Regions from separate parts of the Trichocoleus sp. DQ-A3 genome, predicted to be linked through region 2. Evidence: riboswitches for the same ligand, from Rfam matches in the RefSeq annotation. Region 2 holds a riboswitch; the other holds the start of a gene.
The links. Region 2 has a riboswitch for cyclic di-AMP ahead of ntrB (nitrate ABC transporter permease). Riboswitches for the same ligand answer to the same signal wherever they lie in the genome.
Positions count from the first base shown of each region.

Region 1: it holds a riboswitch for cyclic di-AMP, as region 2 does, so the genes downstream of both, NDI44_RS15500 (glycosyltransferase family 1 protein) here and ntrB (nitrate ABC transporter permease) in region 2, are expected to answer to the same signal.

Region 1 is NZ_JAMPKC010000009.1:86,965-96,898, forward strand. It holds gene NDI44_RS15490 (hypothetical protein) at 31-327, shown strand; gene NDI44_RS15495 (polyribonucleotide nucleotidyltransferase) at 722-2,878, shown strand; cyclic di-AMP (ydaO/yuaA leader) riboswitch at 3,524-3,714, shown strand; gene NDI44_RS15500 (glycosyltransferase family 1 protein) at 3,878-5,155, shown strand; gene NDI44_RS15505 (hypothetical protein) at 5,374-5,739, shown strand; gene NDI44_RS15510 (pentapeptide repeat-containing protein) at 5,848-6,255, opposite strand; gene tpiA (triose-phosphate isomerase) at 6,607-7,338, shown strand; gene folP (dihydropteroate synthase) at 7,378-8,346, shown strand; gene NDI44_RS15525 (stomatin-like protein) at 8,458-9,270, opposite strand; gene NDI44_RS15530 (alpha/beta hydrolase) at 9,431-9,934, opposite strand, start outside.
Region 2 is NZ_JAMPKC010000004.1:91,919-101,852, forward strand. It holds gene NDI44_RS09240 (hypothetical protein) at 353-520, shown strand; gene NDI44_RS09245 (ATP-binding protein) at 687-1,964, opposite strand; gene NDI44_RS09250 (DUF1830 domain-containing protein) at 2,133-2,414, opposite strand; cyclic di-AMP (ydaO/yuaA leader) riboswitch at 2,670-2,891, shown strand; gene ntrB (nitrate ABC transporter permease) at 2,997-3,851, shown strand; gene NDI44_RS09260 (ABC transporter substrate-binding protein) at 4,071-5,477, shown strand; gene NDI44_RS09265 (ABC transporter ATP-binding protein) at 5,588-6,427, shown strand; gene NDI44_RS09270 (universal stress protein) at 6,563-7,315, shown strand; partial or broken gene NDI44_RS09275 (CHAT domain-containing protein) at 7,933-8,355, shown strand; gene NDI44_RS09280 (CHAT domain-containing protein) at 9,365-9,934, shown strand, end outside.

The DNA.
Region 1 (9,934 bases), on a different contig from region 2:
TAAAATTTATTTACTTTTTTAACGACCTTCTTGCCAAATGGGATTAAAGCCGAACTCGACCAGATGTTTCCTTCTGAGCAAGATGCAGTCAGAGAATTACTGAATCTGATTATTATTGAGGGTCAAACTTATCGCAAAAGTAAACCTCTATCCAAAGTAGAATTTGCTGCCTATTGGATGACCCACGATGCTTTTGTTGCCACCGATAACCACACTAAATCCACCAACGCCGATGAAAATCTTGGGAGCTTTACTATACTCAAGCCCAACTTTCCCGGACGGTGCAGCGACATCTGCAATGCTGGATTTATTGTACAACCTGCTTGAGCGGGGTCAAAGCATGAGTAGGTTGATCGAGAGCAATGCTAGAAATAGCTGCCGTTAAGGGTTACACGGCGATGATGTTCAATTTTGTCTTGGCAATTAACACGCCTTCTATCCGATTGTGACAATCTTTAATATTTGAGAGAATCGGGCGGATTCTGATCGCTGCACATTTATTTGATGGACTATCTCAGGGACGAGTAGGAGACGTCCTAAAGATGTACCTCTCTTTGCGCTAATTTATCAGCCGTCAGTTGTTATCGTCGATCCTCTGCGCCCTTACTCCTCTGTCCGTCCTCGTCTCCGGAATGCCGTCATCTACACTAAAGGCACCACCAGTACCTAAGTGCTACGATTGCGAAAGATAAAGAAAAATGATAGAAGGACAAAGTACCGCATGGTAGAGCTAGACAAGTCAATATCCTTTGATGGACGGGATATTCGACTGAAGGTGGGTTTGCTTGCCCCTCAAGCTGGGGGTTCAGTTTTAATTCAGTCAGGAGACACCGCAGTTTTAGTCACGGCGACTCGCTCCGGAGGCCGAGAAGGCATTGATTTCCTGCCGTTAATGGTAGATTACGAAGAAAGGCTTTATGCAGCCGGTCGGATTCCCGGTGGTTTCTTGCGACGAGAAGGGCGTCCCCCCGAAAAAGTAACGCTCACGGGTCGTTTGATTGACCGTCCCCTGCGTCCATTATTTCCTTCCTGGCTGAGAGATGACATTCAGGTAGTAGCAACCACGCTGTCGATGGATGAGCAGGTACCGCCGGATGTTCTGGCGGTAACAGGTGCTTCAATTGCGGTGCTTTTAGCACAGATTCCCTTCCAAGGACCGATGGCAGCGGTGCGGGTTGGTTTGGTGGGGGATGATTTTATTATCAATCCTACCTACGCCGAGATTGAGGCGGGGGATTTGGATCTGGTGGTGGCAGGCTCTCCAGATGGCGTGATTATGGTCGAAGCTGGAGCGAATCAGCTGCCAGAACAGGATGTCATTGAGGCGATTGATTTCGGCTATGAGGCGGTGCGCGACTTGATTGAGGCGCAGCGAGAACTCATGGCAGCACTGGGGATTGAATTGGTTCAAGAAATCCAGCCGGAAGTCGATTCGACCCTAGAGAATTTTATTCGCGATCGCGCGACTGCCCAAATCAAAGAAGTCCTCTCCAAATTTGAACTGGACAAAAATAGCCGCGATGCTCTTTTAGATCAGATCAAAGAGACACAAATCCTGGCAGCGATCGCAGAATTAGCCGAAGACGACCCCATCCGAGTGGCTTCTGCGGCTAACTCTAAAGCAGTGAGTAACGTCTTTAAAGACATTACCAAGAAGCTGATGCGCCGTCAGATTGTCGAAGACAGCGTCCGGGTAGATGGTCGCAAGCTTGATGAAGTACGCCCTGTCTCTTGTCGCGTTGGTCTGTTGCCCAATCGGGTTCATGGCAGCGGTTTGTTTAACCGCGGACTGACCCAGGTGTTATCTGTTTGTACTCTTGGCACCCCAGGCGATGCCCAGGATCTTGCAGATGACCTGCATCCAGAAGATGAAAAGCGCTATTTACATCACTATAATTTTCCACCCTTTTCTGTTGGGGAAACCAAGCCGATGCGGGCACCCGGTCGTCGGGAAATTGGTCACGGGGCACTAGCCGCACGGGCAATAGTGCCAGTGTTACCACCGAAGGAAGAGTTCCCCTACGTGATTCGGGTGGTGTCTGAAGTTCTTTCTTCTAATGGTTCCACATCGATGGGTTCGGTGTGTGGTTCCACCCTGGCTTTGATGGATGCTGGCGTACCCATTGCGAAGCCGGTGAGTGGCGCAGCAATGGGACTGATTAAAGAAGGCGAGGAAGTTCGCATTCTGACTGATATTCAGGGCATTGAAGATTTCTTAGGTGACATGGACTTTAAGGTGGCAGGTACTGATACTGGTATCACTGCCTTGCAAATGGACATGAAGATCAGCGGACTGCCTCTGGATATCATTGCCAAAGCCGTCGAGCAAGCAAAGGGCGCTAGGCTGCACATTTTAGAGAAAATGCTGGCAACCATTGACCAGCCCCGCACCGAGATGTCACCTTATGCACCTCGCTTGCTAACGCTCAAGATTGAGCCAGAACTCATTGGCATGGTCATCGGGCCTGGAGGCAAGATGATTAAGAGCATCACTGAAGAAACGGGTGCCAAAATCGACATTGAGGATGATGGCACGATCACGATTTCAGCAGTAGATGGCGAGAAGGCGAAGAAAGCCCGCAACATCATCCAAGGGATGACGCGGAGGCTGAATGAGGGTGATGTATACGCTGGTCGCGTAACCCGGATTATTCCAATTGGGGCGTTTGTGGAAGTGCTTCCCGGAAAAGAAGGGATGATCCACATTTCTCAACTTGCTGATTACCGAGTCGGTCGCGTCGAAGATGAAGTGGCTGTCGGGGATGAAGTCATTGTCAAGGTACGGGAAATTGATAGCAAAGGTCGGATTAATCTGACGCGCTTGGGGATTCACCCAGATGAAGCGGCAGCTGCTCGTGAAGCGGCAGCAAGTCGTTAAAAAAAAGCACTTAGCGATTAGCGATTAGCGGTTAGCAATTAGGAATTGAAATTGCTAACCGCTAATCGCTGAACCGAGCTTTTTTCCTCAACAACTACTATTCCATTCGGTTATTAAATCTAATCTAATTATCCCGTAGCTATAGCAATCCTATTTGAGTTGCAAGCTAGGAGTTCAGATTCCTGACTTCTTCGATAAGTCGAATATCTCGCGTTTGAAAATGATTTAGCACCGAGCTATAAAAACTATAATTAGATGAATCATAGCAACAGTAAAGAGTTGTTTCTAGTAGTCTTTAACTCTTAGTTATGAGTTGGTTGATATTGAACGAATGACTGAAGGTTAAAGATGTAGAAAGCTTTTATTAATAACGAGTTGCATTTCTTGTCGTGTAGGTTAATGCCGTGCGCGAACGTTCGCTAACAAAAGTTAGCTGATGGTTTTTTTACTTAGCCCAATGTACTCTATCGACCCCATCCGCCCACATCAAATGCTTGACTCGTAAGTCTGACGATTGGAGGGTAAGTATAGATATCATTATCGTATATTAAAAAACATCTATCTTAAGGTAGGTTGACGATTTTTAAATTGTAGTGTTAAGGTTGCAGTCAGTCTACATAAGTCAGCCTAATCCAGTATCTCACTTTAAAAAACGTACCTTATCTAATTAAGGTGAAGCTGGAGCGGAGGAACCAAATTTTGGGGCTTATCGATGAGAGATTAAAAATTAAAAATAGTAATCCTAATTTTTAATTTTGCATTCTTAATTTCTCAGAGAGGGACATCTCTCAGTCCTCGCCCGTCAGCTAACTCCGTCGGCATTGAGAGGAGACTGAAGAGTCAGCAATTTTGTAGAATTTGCGCGATCTCATCAGTGTCCTTGGCTGGTATCTGTTCGCTTCGTTGTACCTGCCCTCGACTATGAGTAGAGGCACATGCCGTGCTTCAACTGCTGGCGTAGGAAAGCAGGTGCGCTAGCTATGAGGAGAAAATCAACCGATGTTACTGACTGACAAAAATCGTATCGCCTTAATTTCGGTAGATGGCGATCCAGCGGTAGAAATTGGGCAAGAAGAAGCTGGAGGTCAAAATGTCTATGTGCGTCAAGTAGGATTAGCACTCGCTGAGCAAGGTTGGCAGGTGGATATGTTCACTCGCCGCAGCACTCCGGATCAACTGGATGTCGTTCAGCATACGCCGAACTGCCAGACAATCCGATTAGCCGCTGGGCCAGCCCAATTCATGAGTCGGGATCGGCTTTTCGGCTATTTACCAGAGTTTGTTGAACAATTCCAGGCATTCCAGCAGCGTGAAGGTTTGCAATATACCCTGGTGCATACCAATTATTGGTTGTCATCTTGGGTGGGAATGGAACTGAAAAAGCACCAACCTTTGAAGCAGGTACATACATATCACTCTCTGGGTGCAGTGAAGTATCGTACAGTTTCCGAGATTCCAGCGATCGCTTCCACACGGCTAGCAGTTGAAAAAGCGTGTTTGGAAACAGTGGATCGAGTGATTGCTACCAGTCCGCAAGAAGAAGATCAAATGCGATCGCTTGTTTCCACTCAGGGACAGATTGAAATGATTCCCTGCGGTACAGATATCGTTAAATTTGGTTCCACTCAGCGCCAAGAAGCACGCCAACAGCTAGGAATTGCCAGCGACGCCAAAGTAGTGCTGTATGTGGGTCGTTTCGATCGGCGCAAGGGAATTGAAACGCTAGTCAGAGCCGTAGCAAAATCAAGCTTACGCAAGTCTTGCGACCTAAAGCTCCTCATCGCAGGCGGAAGCCGTCCGGGACAGAGTGACGGCATTGAACGCGATCGCATTGAGAAAATCGTAGCTGAAGAAGGCATTGGCGATCTCACTTGCTTCCCCGGTCGTGTGGAAGATAACGATTTGCCTCTCTACTACTCAGCTGCCGATGTGTGTGTTGTCCCCAGTCATTACGAACCCTTCGGTTTAGTTGCCATTGAAGCAATGGCTACCCGGACGCCGGTAATTGCAAGTAATGTAGGCGGCTTGCAGTTTACCGTAGTGCCAGAGGTAACGGGTTTACTGGTACCTCCCAAAGATGAAGTCGCCTTTGGACAGGCGATTGACCGCATCCTAGCCGATCCCGATTGGCGAGACCAATTAGGCCAAATGGGTCGCCAACGGGTAGAAATTGCCTTTAGCTGGAATAGCGTGGCATTACGACTCAGCCATCTGTACACCAAATTACTGTGCCAAGCTGCTGTTGAATCTACGAGCAAACCGCAGCTAGTCGCTTGAGATTTTTTCCCCTGAAAAGTGCTGAGTCCTTTGGGATGGGATTTTAATCCCGATAGCGAGCAAGAAAAGGCACTAGAAAAGAGTTTCCATCCAACGTTGTGAGCTTTCAGTGTATAAGCGTTTCTTGCAATAAAAACAATCAATCTTCTTTGTTCCTTGCAAGGAGGAAATGAGACTCCCTCTTCGTTTCCGAAAGTTAGGACAGGTTCTCAATATTTTTGCAAGAACTCTATTCCCCAACCCTAAACAAATTTATTCCAAATCGATGGATTGTCGGTAAAAGCGGGATATCCATCCAATCATTTGAGAGCAATTCAAGTAGTAAGAAAACGGCAAATCACAAAATTAGGAGAGTTGAAATCATGCTGAATATCGGAGATAGCGTACTACATAAGAAAACCGGACGCTCAGGCAAGGTTTTTGGCTATGGCTATCAGATGGTTAATAGCACATACTTACCAACACTTATTGTCAGAGTAGTTGAAGCTGCAAGTTTAAGCCAGAAGAGTTTTGTAGAAGATTTGTCTTCGTCATGGATTCTGAAGGAAGAAGCTTCTCGGCTCTCGGCAAAGACTGCACGATAGAGCCTAGCACTGCTGCATTTGTGCTTTGAGCGATCGCTCAAAACAAAACTCGGTCAGTTTCTGACCGAGTTTTGTATTTTTGTCAAATATTTAGTTGTGAAAAAACCACTAATCCCATTTAACGTTATTCGGCAAAATCGCGTTGTCGAGAGCCGCATCCTTCAAGTTAGCATTTATCAAGTTAGCCTCTCTCAAATTGGCACTACTTAAGTCTGCTTTCTGGAGATCGGCGCTATTTGCAAATACACCCGTTAAATTAGCTTTTTCCAGATTAGCCTGCGTTAGATCGGCACCTTCTAAGTTGGCATTCGCTAGGTTAGCTCCCTGCAAGTTTGCCCCTCTCAAATCAGCCCCAGTGAGATGGGCACTTACAAGATTGGCTCCTTTCAAGTCGCAGTTCTGACATTGCTTAGTTTCGATTAATCGTCTGACATGAGCGGGATTTTCGGCTCGGACGGGAGCAACTAAGCCTAAGGGAAGCAGAATCGCTGCGGCTGCTAAAAATTTTAGTTTCATATTTACTCCAATAATTTAAGTTTTTTATTTACGTTCTGGTATAATTTTAAACCTATGTTTTTTTGAGAAACATCCTACGATAGGGGGGAATCTTTCGGGTAAATACCCACCTAAAGTAATAAAAAGATTTTTGAAGTGAGTAGCGGCTAAGAGCAGCATCCCCAGAGCGATCGCTCCTGCGGATCGAGTGTTGGCGTGCAAGGATTGCGGGGTGAAATTATCGCGTCGCTTGACATTTGCGCTTTTAGCGACCAGAAAGTGTAAATGCGATCGCCTTTAAAGCAGGGGTTCCCCCGCCGTACTAAACTGGAGGTTACAGTTTTTAGCATTCTGAACTTGACTGAGTTAGCTGTGCGGAAAATAGTTATTGCCGGTAATTGGAAAATGTACAAAACTCAGACCGAGAGTCTGGAGTTTTTGCAAGGATTCATGTCTCACCTAGAAGAAACCCCAGACGAGCGGGAAGTAGTCCTAGCGGCTCCTTTCACTGCTTTAAGCATCATGTCTAAAAATCTGCACGGTAGCCGCGTGCAGCTGGGTGCCCAAAACATCCACTGGGAAGAAATGGGAGCCTACACAGGTGAAATTGCCGGACCCATGCTGACAGAAATTGGGGTGCGTTTCGTAATTGTGGGTCATAGCGAACGGCGTCAATACTTTGGCGAAACCGATGAAACTGTGAACCTACGGCTGAAAGCAGCGCAACGCTACGGTTTAACGCCCATTCTCTGCGTCGGCGAAACCAAGCAACAACGCGATGCAGGTGAAACAGAATCCCTGATTTCTACCCAACTGAAAAAAGGCTTGGTTGACGTTGACCAGGAAAACCTGGTTATTGCCTACGAACCTATTTGGGCAATTGGTACTGGCGACACCTGCGAGTCAAAAGAAGCAAATCGGGTGATTGGCTTGATTCGCACTCAATTGACAAATCCAAATGTCTCGATTCAGTACGGTGGCTCGGTCAAGCCCAATAATATTGATGAAATCATGGCGCAGCCAGAAATCGATGGGGCTTTGGTCGGGGGAGCCAGTCTGGAGGCTGCCAGTTTTGCCCGAATTGTCAACTTTCAAAAAGGATAAGGATGTTAGCGAAGCGGCGCTTTCTTCGCCGGATGACGGATGAATCAATCCAAAATCCAAAATAGCTTGGCCCTGCGGGGTCAAACTTTTGACTGGGGACAGCGCACTTATTTAATGGGTGTGTTGAATGTGACGCCTGATAGTTTTAGTGACGGCGGAGACTTTAACACGCTAGGAGACGCCTTGGCTCAGGCTAAGCATCTTGTGGCAGCCGGAGCCAATATCCTCGATGTGGGGGGACAATCAACCCGCCCCGGAGCCGCCCAAATCTCTCTGGAAGAGGAATTGGATCGGGTGCTACCAGTGGTGCAGGCGCTCCGAAAGGGAGCAGAAGGAAGGATCGAGGCTGACTCCGATTCTGCGGTGGGGGTCATCGAATCTGCTCAACACGGCAATCCCTTATCCAACCCTCCGGGATACATCCCTCATCCTTCTGAGGTTCCGATTTCCGTGGATACAACACGGGCATCTGTGGCACGGGCAGCGATTGGGGCGGGGGCTGATATCGTCAATGATATTTCCGGCGGTACTTTCGACCCGGAGATGTTTGCTGTGGTGGCAGAGTTGGGAGTCCCCATTGTGTTGATGCACATCCGAGGGACGCCAGCTACCATGCAGCAGATGACGAATTATCAGGACTTGATGGGGGAAATCTCCGAGTTTTTGTCAAGTCAAATTGAGCAAGCGATCGCATCTGGCATCGATCGCTCAAAAATTATCATCGATCCCGGCATTGGCTTTGCCAAAACTTACGAGCAAAGCTTGGAAATTCTGCAACGCCTGCCGATGTTGCATTCTTTGGGCGTTCCTTTGTTAGTGGGACCATCCCGGAAAAGTTTTATCGGGCGGATTTTAAATCAACCCGATCCCAAAGGCAGAGTGTGGGGAACGGCGGCGGCTTGTTGCGGAGCGATCGCGGGAGGTGCTGATATCCTCCGAATTCACGATGTCCAACCTATGCACGACGTTTGTCGCGTCGCGGATGCCATTTTCAGAAAACAAAAATAGAAAAGCTAAGAGCGATCGCTGTCTTGAAATGCCTTAAAAAGTGATGTTTTTAATTTCAAATCAGCTCGACTCTTAAAACTCTTTTCATTTTTGTTTTTTACCTTTTACCTTCTAAGTTCCCGATCCATTGCCATTAGAGCCATTAGGAGGTTCAGGAGTAGACATTAAATCAGTCATGGCTTCTGATAAAGCTTTCGGGTCCATAAATACCACTTTGGAGTTAGGACTCGCACTCAATTTCTGATTGGCATCGACATATCTTTGAGCAACGAGAAACTGTAATACTTCTCTACTTAAAGGCTGTGACTGCAAAGCTTGACTAAGAATTTCTATTGACTTCACAGTTCCCTCCGCTTCCAAGATAGAAGCGCGTTTCTTACTTTCCGCTGCTCGTTCCAGCTCCAGAGACTCCAAAACAGTTCTTGCGGGCGTAATGTCTCGTACCTCGACGCGAGTCACCTTAACTCCCCACGCAGCCGTCGCTTCATCCAGCTGCTGTAACAAAGTCTGATTAATTTCGGTTCTGGAAGAATACGTTTGCTCCAGTTCCATTTGACCAATCGCAGAGCGTAGCGTCGTTAAAACTAAGTTTTCGATTGCTTGCTCAATATCTTCAACGGCGTAGTAGGCTTTTTCCAAATCCAGAATCTGCCAGTACACCACTGCATCAACTTTCAGCGAAACGTTGTCTTTGGTAATTGCCTGCTGAGGGTCAATATTCAAAAACTTCTCGCGGCTGGTTTCCTCCACCACAATTGAGTCAACAAAGGGAACGATAAAGTTGAGACCGGGCGCGAGTCTTCGATTGTACTGACCCAAGCGCTCTACTAAAGCTTGATTTCCTTCGTTGATAATTTTCACAGAACCCACTGTGTAGCCAACGATCACCAAAACGAGGGGGGCAAGAATCGTGATGGGGTCCATAATGCGCTCTCTCCTGAAGAGGCTACTGTCAAAAGTAGCGATTAGCTTAATGCTAACTTTTAATTAGTCACAGCTTGACTTTGATTAAATCAGGATTTTTATCCAAAACTCGGAGCCTTGCCTTAGTTTTGAGAAACATTTCATTGGGATGCCCGCCTTTCTAGGGCAGTGGTGGCAAAGCCAGCCACGAAGTAACGCTTGGGGGTAGTTGCGTATTCAGGCGCAGCGCCAGTTCTGGGGTAGAGAGAGATTGGGCGTAGGCGGGTGTTAAAAAGGGTTCGTAAGTTGAGGCGGCTGGAGTCAGCTGTTTGACAAATGCCAAGGTGACGCCTTTAAGCAACTGACGCAGGGGAGCCGCTACTTCACCAGTGCGTTCGTTGACGAGGGTTGTTTGAGTGAGCTGTTCGCCTTGGCTACCAGGAGCAAAATCGCTAATGCTTAAGTGAGTTCCGCCAATTGCTGTGAGGAGATATTTCGGGCTGGGTAGTTGGGTAAAAGGTCGTAGTTGATGGTTCAGCGATGGAGTGAGGGGATCGCTGGTGCCAGTCAAGATTAAGGTAGGAGTGCTAACTTTGCCAAGACCTTTTTTGCCAAATAAGTCTCCCACGACGGGGTTCAGCGCGATCGCTTGCGCCACGCGCCGATCCCGCAAGCTCAAACGTTG
Region 2 (9,934 bases):
GGCGTATGCCCCCTGGGTTTTTGCCCCCTTAGGTATTGGCTATTCAAGTCAGCTCGAATAGGTTTTTCCCCGCTCGGATTTTCTGGAAATGTTTTTAATTGTTTTTTCAGCACTTTAAAAATAACCGCTTTCAACTCTTAAGTTATTATTCCCAGTGCTAAGCAGCTGATTACTAATCATACGCGAAGTACAACTTTTCACTCGCCTGCCGATCGAAGATAGATGAGCAGCCGCCGAGCGATCGCGGCATACGCTAGCAAAGAGATCGCATGGTAAAGTTTACGAGCGATCGCAACACTCAGTTTTCTGCTTGTCAAATTCCTCCTGTTTCCAATTCACCTAGCGCTCAATCGTGACTCCACCCCTTCGAGAATTTCAGGTGGTTAGTCTTGGCTGGCTGACCAATCTTTACGTCTGGGTTGGGTTGAAGTGGATGCACCCCCAACAGCAGCCAGTGTTTCGCTCTATTGACTCTCCAAGGCTGCACCTACGCTCCCGCACGGGCACCTACGGCTTTTGAAGGGGTTCAAGAATTTTGGAGAGTCTTGCAGGTCGTCTGCTTGACCCTAAACTAGCAGTTGTTTCCCGAAAACAGGCTTCATCGCTATTTGATTCGAGTTTAGAGTTCAAATCCCAGACTGTTCTAAGGAGTCTGGGGTTTCATCTTTAAAAATTAGTTGAAAGTGCTATACCTGGGTTGTTGAAGGCGTCACGATTTCCTCAGAAGTATTCACTGCTAACGGTAAAATGACAGTGAAGGTGGAGCCAATGCCTACTTGTGAAACTAGCTCTATTCTTCCTTGTAATAATTTTACCAACCGCGAGACAATCGCTAATCCTAAACCTGTACTTTCCGGAAGGAAAGACTTTTCTTGGGGGATAGAGCGAAAGTAGGGTTCAAATATACGAGCTTGGTCTTCTGGAGGAACGCCGATTCCCGTATCGCTGATAGCGATCGCCCACTCTTTATCTGATAGCGTTTGGCACCTTAATTTAATCGTTCCAGAGTCGGTGTAACGAATCGCGTTACTAAAGAGATTAGTAATAATTTGCTGTAGTCTCAGCGGATCTGTCAGCACCCGATCGGGGGCGCATGTTGGGTGTAGTCCTTCTCGAAGAGCAGCACAGCTATCGGCGCTAGCTGAATCGTAATCAACGATTATCTGTAGCTCCTTGGAATCCGCCAAAGGTTCTACCATTTCCAGGATATTCTGAATTAAAGAGCGTACATCTGTTACAGATGGCTGCAATTTCATTTTCCCCGCTTCATAGCGAGAGATTTCCAACGCATCGTTGATTAATCGAAGTAGCTGTCGTCCATTTCGTAGCACTTTCTCAATGTGTTCTAGATTCGGAAGGTTATCACTCTCCTCCGGCTTCCGTTGTTGTTGGCGCAAAAATAAATCTGAGTAGCCAATAATGGAAGTAAGGGGAGTTTTCAATTCGTGGGCTAGATGAGAAAGGTTATCTTTATTCGCCCGAAGCAAACGAGTTAATTCTTGATTGGTCAATTTTAACTGACTTTGCAGCTGTTGGAGTTCGTGCAATCGCTCATCCATGTAGCTTTTAAAACATTGAGCGATCGCTTCATCCACTACTGTATCAATCAGACGAATGACTCGGATTATCTCAATCGGTGATGAGTCTAGCAACTCTCCCTCTAACGTAGAAACAATTGTCTCCCGTAAAATTCGGTATTCGCGGACAATTTCTACTGGATCGTAACCTTGTTCAGCCCGAAGTATACCATGTTCTAAACTTGCATCTACTAACGACTGAACATCACTGTCTTGAAACTTAGAAAGTACAGTCGCTAATGCCTTGAGGACACGGGGGAGGCTGTCGCGCAAACCCTTGTAAGATAATTCTGCTGCGGTCTCAATTCGACTATCAGCACGGACAGCTTCAATCCATTTCTCTACAATCGTGGCAGATTTATCGATCAGTAATTGACTAAAATCCATCATTTTTTGGCGCTATTGACTCGTTTACAAATGCTCTCCCTAAACTAATCTTAGTTTAGGGAGTAGCTAATTTGTTTGTCTTTCTTATTTTCGCGCCCAAATGCTTCGCCTATAAGCTCTTAAAATATTTTTAATCAAAAGCCACCCTAAGGGTTAAAAGCTTCATTTTCAGACGCTCATTTCTTCATGTACGCGGAGATGATCGCAGGGAATTACTTCTATTAAAGCTAAGTTTTCAGTAGAACTTTTTGTTGGGTTAGTATGTATTTTTAGTTGGGAGTCCGGTAAGGCTTTAAACAATAAACGTTGACCAGGGAAAACAATCCGTTCAAAGTTTAAGTCTTGAGTATTATCAAATTTAACAATTTGAATCTTATTTGTGCAATTTGTATAAAAACAAAGGATTTGTTCGGAAGGTTCAGAAACCAAAGAGGAGAATGCTGACATCATATTGGGTGCCTTGAACGAACGATAAAATTGGCTGATTAACAAGATAGATAATATAAACTTTGACTGCTTTAAGCGGCTTCTACTTAAAGATGGGGTTGAAGGAAGGCAAGATGTAGTACAAAATACAAACACCACTAGAATGCCTCAAAAAATTCGTAAACTATTGTGAATTTGATGGAGAAGCGATCGCTAGAAAGCTATGTCTTCGGAAAGGTGGACTGTCTTAAAAAGGCGTGCTAGACTTATCGGTTAATCCGAGTAAGTCAGCCTAATTCAGCGTCTTAGCAAGCGATCGCTCTGTATAAGCGCTGGAACGGAGGAACCAATTAATGGGGCGTATCTCTGCCAGGAGTAAGGCAAAAGGTGTAAGGCGGAATAAAAAACTGTTTATTCATCCTTCATCCCTTATCCCTTAGAGAAGAGCATCTCTCAGCTCTAGCCCGTCAGCTAACTTCGTAGGCATTGAGAGGAGACTGAAGAGTCAGCATTTTTCATTTTTTGAAATGTTCTGAACTTGTCAGTGTCCCGGCTGGTACTGCTCTACTTTTTTGTACCTGAAGAGTGACTCTGAGGAGCTTCATAATGATATTGCAGCTGAATTTGTCTGCGATTGCAGTTGCTGGACAGGTAGCCTGGAAACGGGCAAAACCCGTTCTGATTCGGGATGTCGTCGTCCTCCCCGCCCTTGGTTTTTTAGGAATTATCGTTCTGTGGTGGATTGTTGCGCTTTTCAAGCATGAATTAATACCCACCCCACCAGAGGCGTTCGTCAAGAATTTAGACTACATTCTGAACCCCTTTTACCGACGGGGTCCTGGCGATCTAGGGATTGGTTGGTTACTACTGGCAAGCCTTCGACGAGTATTGCTGGGATTTTTGTTAGGTGCAGTTGTTGCCATTCCCATTGGATTTTTGATTGGCATGTCCAAGCAAGCAATGATGGCACTCAATCCCATAATTCAGATTTTCAAGCCGGTATCGCCGCTAGCTTGGTTGCCCATTGCTTTAGCAATTTTTAACCTAGCAGATCCGTCAGCAATTTTTGTTATCTTCATTACCTCTTTGTGGCCCACCATTATTAATACTGCTCTCGGTGTTTCTAGCGTTTCCAAAGATTACCTCGATGTGGCAAGGGTGCTAGAAATGCCCCGCTGGCGACGAATTACCAAGATTATTTGGCCTGCCAGTTTGCCTTATATCTTTACTGGTTTACGGATTAGTTTGGGGATTGCATGGCTGGTCATTGTCGCTGTAGAAATGCTCACGGGCGGCATCGGGATTGGGTTTTTTGTGTGGGATGAATGGAGTCGCTTAAACCTAAGCTCAGTATTTTTGGCAGTGGTAGTGATTGGGCTGACAGGACTACTGCTGGACTACGCCCTAGGCAAAGTTGAAGCTTTGGTTACTCACCGTCGCCCTAGGGCAACCTCTGTCTAATAATTTTCTGTAAACCTCTGTTGAGTAGGGATGATTCTGCTCTAACAGAAATCGCTAGTGTGAGCGAGACTCACGGGCGTCGTGGTAACGATGATTGCTCAAACGAGTGGGTTGAGAGACATAGTACCTACGGCGTCAATTTTTTCAGAGAACTCATGAGCAGTAATGGCTCAAACCTAGTGGCTTGAGCTGAGTGGAAATGGATCGCAAGGACGAATTATGAGTGACACCACAAACTGGACGCGACGAAAATTTCTGGAGGGTATGGGTGCCACAGCAGCAGGAATGGCACTATCATCTTGTGCGATTAGCGGCGATCGCTCAGCGAAAGGACTCACTGAAGAATCCGCATCCATCAAACAAGTCGTAGAGCCAGGATCGTTAGAAAAACCCGATCTGATTGTTGGCTATGTGCCGGTGAATGATTGTGCGCCGTTTGCGATCGCTTGGAAAAAAGGATTTTTCCGCAAGTACGGTCTCAACGTCCAACTTAACCGGGAAGCTAGCTGGGCAACCTCTCGTGACGGCGTAATTTTTGGTCGCACTGATGCCGCCCCCGTAGTCTCCGGTGCCGTCACCAACGCCAGAATCGGTGCTGAAGGCGCACGCCACGCCCCTCTCTGCGCCGCCATGACCATTCACCGACACGGCAACGCCATGACGATGAACCGGAAAATGTGGGAAGCAGGTTTGCGTCCCTGGCGGGAGTATAACGGCGATTTAGAAGCCTTTGGAAAGGACTTCCGCAGCTACTTTGACAAGCAGCCGCGAGAACAACGAGTTTGGGCAGTTGTACTCAGTTCTGCCATTTACGAATACTTCGTCCGCTACTTATCCGCCGCCGCCGGAGTCGATCCCCTCAAAGAGTTTCGCGTCATCATCGTTCCCCCACCGCAAATGGTGACGAACGTGCGGATAGGGGCGATGCAAGCCTACATGGTGGCAGAACCTTGGAATACCCGCGCAATTACCGGAAATGAAGGCGTTGGTTTTACCTTCGCTCAAGGCAAAGAAATTTGGTTGGGACACCCAGATCGACTGCTGGGTGTGATGGAATCTTTCATCCAAAAAAATCCCAAAACTTATCGTTCCCTTGTCAAAGCGATGATTGAAGCTTGCCAGTATTGCAGCAAGCCTGAAAACCGCGAAGAAGTAGCAACACTTATTTCCGAGCGTTCCTTTACAGGTGCTAAACCCAAATTTACTCGTCCCGCAATTATTGGCGACTACAATTATGGCGGTTTTGATGGTAAAGCTCGGATTGCGAAAGCCGAGGACAGTACAATCTTCTTCGATATCCCTGACAACATTCCCAAACGTCCAGGAGAACATTCGACATTTCTCTGGCAATCTGAAAGTCTCTGGTTAATGACTCAAGCAGCTCGTTGGGGACAAATCAAAGAATTTCCAAAGAATGCAGAAGCACTTGCCAAACAAGGCTGGAGAACCGATCTCTATCGAGAAATTGCCGCAGAAATGGGCATTGAGTGTCCCCAGGAAGATTACAAAGTTGAAGTACCGGAAGTATTTATTGATAAGAAAGGTTTTGACCCCAGCGATCCTGTTGGATATGTCAACGGTTTTGAGATTCGGGCGAACCGTCCCACTCGTTTCTTTCTGTCTTAATTAGCTGCACTGGCTACAGTTCAAGCGGCTCGGCTAAGTTTTACTTTTTAGAAACAGCCAGCCTAATACCTTCAAAATTCTCAAGAGTTCGTCCCAAGAAGGAGCATGATATGACTAAATCCACCTCATTCTCAACGGATGCTAATAATCAAAGTGTCAACCGCACTGGATTTCTGGAAATAGAAAATCTTCGCAAGTCCTATCCCACAGCAGATGGAGGTGAATTTGTTGTCCTGGATGGCATTAATCTTAGTGTCAGTGAAAATGAATTTATTTGCGTGATTGGTCACTCTGGCTGCGGTAAATCAACGCTTCTCAAAATGGTTGCCGGGTTAGAAAAACCAACTTCAGGCTCAGTGCAATTAGAGGGTAAAGAAATTCGTAAACCTGGTGCCGAGCGCATGATGGTGTTCCAACACTATTCACTGCTGCCGTGGCTGACGGTGAAAGAAAATATCCGTTTGGCGGTGGATGAAGTCTTGAAAAATGCCTCTCGTGCTGAAAAAATTAGCATTGTGAACGAACACCTAGCAATGGTGAATTTAACAGCCGCCGCTGACAAATATCCCGATGAAATTTCTGGCGGCATGAAACAACGGGTGGGGATTGCTCGTGCCCTCGCAATTCGCCCCAAAATGTTGTTAATGGATGAACCTTTTGGGGCACTCGACGCCTTAACGAGAGGCAAATTACAGCAGCAGGTACTGCATATTTGGGAACATCAGCGGCAGGCAGTGATGATGATTACCCATGATGTAGATGAAGCGCTGTATATGTCTGACCGAATTATACTGATGACCAACGGCCCCCACGCGAAGATTGGGGAAATTTTGGACGTGCCTTTTAAGCATCCACGCGATCGCCAAGCCCTCCGCAACTCCCGCGAGTATTTTGAATTGCGTAACCACGCTTTGAACTTCCTCGATGAATATTTTAATCAAGACGAGTAGACGAGCCATTGGTCAACTGTTTATCAAAGAAAAAACAACTGAACTGGAAACACGCTCTATTGCGTTTCTAACCCATTAAAACCCTTACTTAAGTTCTTGCAAAGCTAGGCTAATTACTTCAGGAGGTTTGAATTTGTGAATATTAAGTCAATGTTAGCCCGTCTTGAAAGCGCAATGGGTCGTCAGGATGTAGTTGAACAAATGGTATTACTACCAGAGCCAGCTTCCCCCACTTCCAAACGCGCTAACTCTGCTAAATCAATCAATTTAGTCGTGGGCTATAATCGCTCTCCTAGCAGTCAAACCGCTCTGGATCTTGCCCTATGGATTGCCCATCAAACCCGGTTAGTTACAAAGGCGCAAGTCACGGTTCAAGTCGTTTACGTTGTCGATGAAGAGCAAAGCAGCCATTGTCCACATATCTCTAACGGGGGCGATGCTAGACGCCCTTTAAGCCAACAGCTTCCCCTAGAGTCTCTAGAAGCATCGGCAAGAAAGTGTGCCACACCTGTTTTAACTCAACCTACCCCTGTGGAATTAGAAGCACGCACACGAATGATGGAGATAGATCCTTCCTATTTGAGGGAAATTTTCTATCAAACGAATCCTTTTGAGCAAGCAGATCGTATCCTATCGCAAGCCCGTTGTCTGGCTGAAGAATGGCGAGGTTCTTTCAAAGCTCATCTACGGTTTGGTTGCATTTCTACAGAACTCAGAAAAGTTGTTGAATCAGAAGCTGCGACTTTATTGTTACTGGGCTGTACCTCTGCCAATCATCCAATTGTTCAGAAACTAGGTTCTAATTTTCCTTGCGCGGTGTTGGGTATTCCCAGCATCTTGAATTCACCGGATACTTCAAGTTGTTCCTCAGATTTCCAATCAGTTTAATCGTTGAGTAGAAATTTTCACATAGGAAATTAGAGGAAAACCATCGGGATTTAAATAATTTTGATTTGTTTCTACCTTTTCCCGATACCTGAAAAAGCACAATTAGAGATCGCCTAAAAGGTTTCTATTGCACTTCTATCTGATTTGTGAAGAGAGTCTCTTCTAAAAAACTCCGTTAGCGATCGCATAGCACTGCGGATGCGTTATTCTCCGCTTTAGATGCAAAGGAAGCGAAGAACACAAGCGATGATTTTACAACCTACAACAAAAATTAAAAGGCAAATGCATCAAGAAAATTGCTCCTTTCTTTAGCATTTTGCCTTTTTATTGTCTCAAGCCGACTATCGGCTCCTGAAAAAGAAATTCTGAAAATTAGTACTGAATCAGATGGAGTACATCACAAACCACACTATCGCTCTTTTGTCACTCTAGGCAGAGGAAAAGTGGAAATCGGTTGGCTCAAGAGCTGTGGGAACAACTCCCCTGAACCAATTCATAAAAGCAATTAAACCCTAAAAACCCGCATCTAGCTCAAGGATAGGAAATACTTTTAGCCAAATCTTCATAAGATTAAAAGCCACAAAAGGTCGGAGAATTAAACGTAGATAGCGCTAGCTCCTCCCGAAGGGAGGCTCGCCCTTGCATCAGACGGGAAAGATAGTGGTTTGCTGACGGCGGGTGAAATACTGGATTTGTACGCACGAGCGGAGCGAACTGCCTTCGACACACCGCACAGTTCGTCTTTAAAAGCCGAATTAGGGGTTTTGAGTGCTTGTGACATGGGAAGGGGTCGGATTACAGGCGATGGCGTCATCAGGCTGTCTCGTGCTTTTATTTCTGCTAGAGTTCCTAGTGTTCAAGTGTCATTATGGCCGATCCCCGATGCCCCCACTTTTTTCCTAATGACGGAGTTTTATCATAATCTCCAAGGAAATCCAGACAGAGCCGCTGCACTGCGAAGTGCCATGTGAAAAACTCTGAAAACATATCTGAACCCATTAGACTGGGCAGCATTTACCCTGATTGGCGAAGCGCAGTGAAGGGAAATATTTGAGTAAGATTGAAGTCAATACTTTTCGGTTAATCTCTCCCCAACTCATAATTATCTGTGTGAAGGGTAGAGCGACTAAGCGTTAGCCATCGAACCCTTCTCAATGTTGTGGGTTGCGTTCCTCAAAGGCTACGCCCCCAACGCGGAGAACTCATTTACACGGGGTGGCTTACCAGCCTAAAAAATGACAGGGTTTCATTCATTTCTCCGACTTAACTCCCAGCAATCCTCGATCTAGAAGCTCGTGCATCGGATTGTGAATTCTAGAAGACTTGAGGCGAGTATTGCACAAAGTGCATCTGAAGAGCGCGATCGCGTTTTTATTTAGATAAGGCCATATTCTTGCGGAAATCCTCGAACTCAGCATGTAGGGGCTAGCAAAAGCGGTAGTGACTCTTTGTCATTCATCTCGGAAAATTCCCAAATGAATGACAGACTTTTCGGATCGGTGCAGCAAAGCCCTGGGCTATCATCGACCCATGCGGCAATCCTTAAAGGAAAGGGGTACGTTTAAGGGCAGAAAGGGGTATACTCCGGAAGGGTATATGTTGCCGACTGAACTGTCCGAAGTGGAGATTCGAAATTTGCCTACTCATCCGTTTTGGCGATGATTGGCACTTCACGATTGGCATAGACTCAAACAGTGTTACAGCCAATTAAGTTTTAGAGAAAAAATAATTTTACCATCCCCTAAAAGGAATGCGTTCGCCTATGGATTTTATATAGCTGTAGAGAGAAAAGTGCATTAACACATCTTGTTAAAATAAATGCATTAAAAATGCCTAAAATCTACTTTTTGAGGATAGCTTGGAGATAAGGCTAGGCAGGGCAATCTAAATTTGGTTTTTTTGCCGCCTCGCCACTTTTCTAATTGAGAGTAGAAAAAAAGTCGGTGCATTCTTACCAAGTATCTGGCTACCTGCTACCTGCAACACAAGCTGGGGTGACAGTTCCAGAAGTGGCAACGAGCGACGTGTTTCTTCCCAGGAATTAGGCAAATGAAAGTCGCTGTATGTGAAATCAGTCTATTGCTGAAGGCAAGCTATATTAAAGTGAAAAAAGAAAAAGGAAAAAGGATAAAATATTTAGTTTTACCCTTCGCCTTTTGGATGTTGCCTGCGATCGCTCCAGGAGGCGTCGATTGGGCGATCGCGCAGGCACAAATTGTGCCAGATCAGGACCCCACCAACACCACGAACACCATTGTCAATACCAATGGCAACAGTTTCGACATTACTGGGGGAAAAACCTCCAGTAATGGGGCAAACCTTTTTCACAGTTTCTCCGAGTTTGGGCTAAACGCCAACCAAGTTGCGAATTTTCTGTCGAACCAAAATATTAAAAATATATTGGGTCGCGTCACTGGCGGAAACCCCTCTATTATTAACGGTCTGCTCCAAGTTACGAATGGCAATTCCAATCTATTTCTAATTAATCCATCTGGCATTGTATTGGGTGCCAACGCCAGCTTAAATGTAAACGGAAGCTTCACCGCCACCACTGCTACAGGAATTGGTTTTGGCAACAACTGGTTCAATGCATCTGGTAACAATAATTATGCTGCCCTG